DNA from 2 places in the Micromonospora sp. NPDC001898 genome. Region 2 is predicted to be linked to the other one. Evidence: riboswitches for the same ligand, from Rfam matches in the RefSeq annotation. Region 2 holds a riboswitch; the other holds the start of a gene.
The links. A riboswitch is a leader RNA that binds a small molecule or an ion and turns the genes downstream of it on or off. The one in region 2 is predicted to bind cobalamin.

Region 1: it holds a riboswitch for cobalamin, as region 2 does, so the genes downstream of both, bluB (5,6-dimethylbenzimidazole synthase) here and ACFYZF_RS18415 (CbtB-domain containing protein) in region 2, are expected to answer to the same signal.

Annotation. Positions count from the first base shown of each region.
Region 1 is NZ_JBIATC010000006.1:8,431-10,624, forward strand. It holds gene ACFYZF_RS15285 (crotonase/enoyl-CoA hydratase family protein) at 1-477, opposite strand, end outside; cobalamin riboswitch at 671-870, shown strand; gene bluB (5,6-dimethylbenzimidazole synthase) at 905-1,549, shown strand; gene ACFYZF_RS15295 (hypothetical protein) at 1,618-1,962, shown strand; gene ACFYZF_RS15300 (DUF2231 domain-containing protein) at 2,143-2,194, shown strand, end outside.
Region 2 is NZ_JBIATC010000007.1:204,862-207,055, reverse strand. It holds gene ACFYZF_RS18425 (cobalt-precorrin-6A reductase) at 1-23, shown strand, start outside; gene ACFYZF_RS18420 (CbtA family protein) at 207-992, opposite strand; gene ACFYZF_RS18415 (CbtB-domain containing protein) at 1,194-1,403, opposite strand; adenosylcobalamin (AdoCbl) riboswitch at 1,443-1,530, opposite strand; gene cobA (uroporphyrinogen-III C-methyltransferase) at 1,550-2,194, opposite strand, start outside.

The sequences.
Region 1 (2,194 bases), on a different contig from region 2:
GCCGGTGAGGACCAGGTCCATCGCCCGGCTCTCGCCGATCAGCCTGGGCAGCCGGAAGGTCCCCCCGTCGACCAGCGGCACCCCCCAGCGCCGGCAGAAGACCCCGAGCACCGCGTCGGACTCGGCCACCCGCAGGTCGCACCAGAGGGCCAGCTCCAGCCCGCCGGCCACGGCGTACCCGGAGATCGCCGCGATCACCGGCTTGGACAGTCGCATCCGCGTCGGGCCCATCGGACCGTCGCCGTCGGGCTCGACCCGATTGCCGCCGGGGGTGCCGATCGCCTTCAGGTCCGCCCCGGCGCAGAACGTCCCGCCCGCCCCCCAGAGCACGGCCACCGCCGCCTCCGGGTCGGCATCGAAGGCGCGGAACGCGTCGGCCAGGCCCCGGGCGGTCGACCCGTCGACGGCGTTGCGGACAGCCGGCCGGTCCAGGATCACCGTGGTCACGGCCCCGGCGCGTTCGACCCGTACCCCCATCGGCGTCCCTCCTGGTCGGACGGCTTGACCCTCGGCCGCGGGCCGCCGGGCCGGCGGTGCGGGCCGAGATGGCCGGCGGGCCCGGCCCTCGGGTGGTGGTGGACACCCCGACATCGACCGTAGCGGCCCGCCCACCCGATGGCACACGGACGGAGCCGGGCGGGCCGCCACCGGGCGCGGCGCTAGCATCGGCGGCGGCACGATCATGTGAGGTGCCCCGCGGCTGCGGGGAGAATCGGGAAGCCGGTGGGAATCCGGCACGGGCCCGCCGCGGTGACCGGGGAGCCGCCGTCCACGCGCGTCACGCGCAGCCACTGGCCGCACGGCTGGGAAGGCGGACGGTCGGGCGTCGATCCGGGAGTCCGAAGACCGGCCTCGCGTCGGGTGCCCACCGCAGCGGTGGGCCGAGCGCAGCGGGAGCCTGCCTGTGGACATCTACGACACCATCCACCGCCGCCGGGACGTCCGGGCCGAGTTCACCGGGGAGCCGGTGCCGGCGGAAACCCTGCACCGGATCCTCGACGCGGCACACGCCGCGCCCAGCGTCGGATACTCGCAGCCGTGGGACTTCGTCCTGGTCCGGGACACCGAAACCCGCCGCCGGTTCCACGAGCACGTCCAGGTCGAACGGGACACGTTCGCCGCCACCCTCGACGGCGAGGCGGCCGAGCGGTTCGCCCGGATCAAGATCGACGGAGTGCTGGAGTCGACCCTGTCGATCGTGGTCACCTACGACCCGGCGCGGGGTGGCCCGGCCGTCCTCGGGCGGCACGCCATCGCCGACGCCGGGCTCTACTCGGTCTGCCTGGCCATCCAGAACCTGTGGCTCGCCGCCACCGCCGAGGGGCTCGGCGTCGGTTGGGTCTCCTTCTACCGGGAGCCGTTCCTGGCCGGGCTGCTCGGCATCCCGGACGGCATCCGGCCGGTGGCGTGGCTCTGCCTCGGGCCGGTCACCCACCTGGCGACCGTGCCGGACCTGGAACGGCACGGGTGGCGGCGGAAGCGTCCCCTCGCCGAGGCGGTGCACCACGACCGTTGGGCGGCGACCGACCGGCGAACGGCTGATTCATGAACCTCGATTGCTGGGATAGCGTGGCATTCACCCTCAGTCCTCAACCCGCTACGTTCGGGAGGATCTTCATGCGTGCCACCGTCAGGGTCCTGCTTGCCTCCGTCCTCACCACCCTCGGCCTGACCGCCGCCGTAGCCACCCCGGCCCTGGCCAGCGCCCCCGCGCCCTTCTGCGAGTCCGGTGGGTCGCAGTTCTACTGCGACGCCACCAGCACCGGCACGACGACCTGGACGGTCACCTGGTACTCCGGCAGCGTCGGGACCTTCACGAGCGCCGGACCGACCCTCTTCGCCAGCTGCCCCTTCTCCAACATCGGCCTGCAGGTGCGGGTCAGCTACAGCTACTTCGACGGCAGCGTGACCCAGTACAGCGACACCGGTAGGTTCATCTGCCGCAGCGGCCCCTGGCAGTAGCCGCCGGGTCCCGCGCCGCAGGCCGGTCGGCGGCGCGGGACCCCACCGCCGGCACCCCGGCCTGTGTGCGGGTGCGGCGGCGGTGTCGGCCGCGTCCCCGGACTGCCGGTCGACACGTACGGCGGCGGGCTCGTCACCGCCGACCGGTTTGCGACCGCTTCTGCCGGGAAGTCGGGCGGGATGCGGGCACTCTTGACGAGAATCGAACAGAATTCGGCGCTGGACCGGGTCG
Region 2 (2,194 bases):
TGCAAGCGCTGCCGGCACGCTGACCGCAGCCGTGCGGCCGGTGGTGCGCGGCCAATCCGTCACGGACCGGCCGGCCCGTCCCCCGTCTCGGGCACGGTGCTCGCCCCGGCCGGCGTCGTCGTCGACGCCGGCCGGGGCGACGCCGACCGGGCCCGCGAACGCGGCCCCTCAACCTCCCCCGTGGCCGACCGAGCGCGCGGGGCGGGTCACAGCGTGGCGGCCAGCTCCCGGCGGCGCAGCCGCTCGGCGGCTCGGTCCGCGTCACGTCCGACCAGGCCGGTCAGCACGAAGCCGAGGACGGCCCACGTCGCGGCCAGGGTCATGACCGACGAGCGGCGGAAGTACCAGAGCGTGTCGGCCGGGAAGTCGCCGACCTCGTTGACCGTCGGCAGGACTGCGCCGGCGACCACGACCACCACGAGGTATGCGGCGGCACCGACCAGCACCGCGGCGTACGCGCCCAGCTGGGGCAGGACCCGCCGGGCCAGGAGCACGGCGCCGATCGCCGCGACGAGGCTCAGCGCCCAGAAGCCGAAGTACAGGGCGGTCCGCTCGCCGATCGTGTCGCCCGAGCCCACCGCCGGCGGCGTGGCGGGATACTTGAAGAACGGCACCAGCGCCGTGGCGACGAAACCGACGCCGACCACCACCGCGGTGGAGGCTCGTGCTGAGAGCGTGCCCAGGCGTCCGACGGCGAACGCGGCAGCGAGCGCCGTGGCGCCGCCGAGGACGGCGCCCAGCAGGATGGTGCCGGTTGCCAGGCCCCAGGTCGACTGCGTGTCGCGGGAGACCTCGGCCTCCTCACCGTGGCTGTGGGCTTGCTCCGCGGTCGCGTCGTCGTGCGGGTGCCCGTCTTCGGCCGCGCCCGCCTCCTCCAGAGCGATGGCGGTGTTGACCTGGGGTTCAGCGACGACGTAGGCGACGAGAAAGGCCGCGAAGCCGGCGATCAGGCCGGCCAGTAGGCCGTGCACGAGGAAGGTACGAGGGGCCATCGAGGGTCCGTCCGAGAGCCGGCCACGGGCAGCACGAGCCGCCGGCAGGGCCGGGAGCGAGAGGAAGAAGAATTGGGCCGGCCGCAGACACCGAGCGTCAGTGGCAGGAGTAGGCCAAGAGACGTGCGAGCGTCAGTGGCAGGAGTTGGCCAAGAGACGCGCGAGGTCAGTGGCAGGGGTAAGCCAGGAGACGCGCGAGCATCAGTGGCAGGGGTAGCCCAAGACGTGCCGTGCGTCGTGCACCAACTCGTGCACGGCGGTGCCCTCGAAGACGGAGAATGCTCCCTGCTCGGCGCCCACGAAGTACAGGACGACGGCGGTGAGCAGCGCGAAGAACAGCGCCCAGGGGGCGAGCTCGCGCACGGGAACGGTGGGAACAGCGGCCGGAGCGGCCGTGGTTGCCTGAGACATGACACTCCTTGGGAATTCTGCGTCCCGTCGATGAATGTTCACCTGGCTGGAGGGTCTGGCTTCGCCGCAAGCGGCGTCACAGTAGCGCGACTGCGCCGGGATCGCACCGGCTTCCTTCAGCAAGGTGGGACGACCATATCAGGTATTCAAGCGGGAAAGGGTGCGGCGACTGTCACGACCGTCCGCGCAGGACGTGGCTCCAGCGCGGCCACGTGACCGATGACCGCGACGGCCGGGGCGCCGATGCCGGCCGCGGCGATGTCGTCGACGACGTGGGCGAGGGTGCTGCGGACGACCTGCTGGCTGGCCAGGCTGGCGTCCGCCACGACCGCGCACGGCGTGCCCTCGTCCAGATCGGCGGCGATGAGCGCTTCGACGATGGCAGGAAGGGTACGCACGCCCATGAGCACCACGATCGTGGTGCCGGAGCGGGCGAGGGACGGATAGTCGATCGACGAATCGGGGTGGCCCGGCGGCACGTGGCCGGAGATGACGGTGAAGCCCTGGACGAGTCCGCGGTGGGTGACCGGAATGCCGGCGAGCTCGGGGCCCGCGACGCTGGACGTCACGCCGGGCACCACAGTGGTGGCGACCCCGGCGTCGGCGCACGCGGCAACCTCCTCGAAGCCTCGGCCGAACACGTAGGAGTCGCCGCCCTTGAGCCGCACGACGTGACGCCCAGCGCGTGCGTGCCTCACGAGGATTCGGTTGATCTCCTCCTGGCTGGTGCTTCGCCCGTAGGGGATCTTCGCGACGTCGACGACCTCGGCCTCCGGGCGGGCCCACGCCAG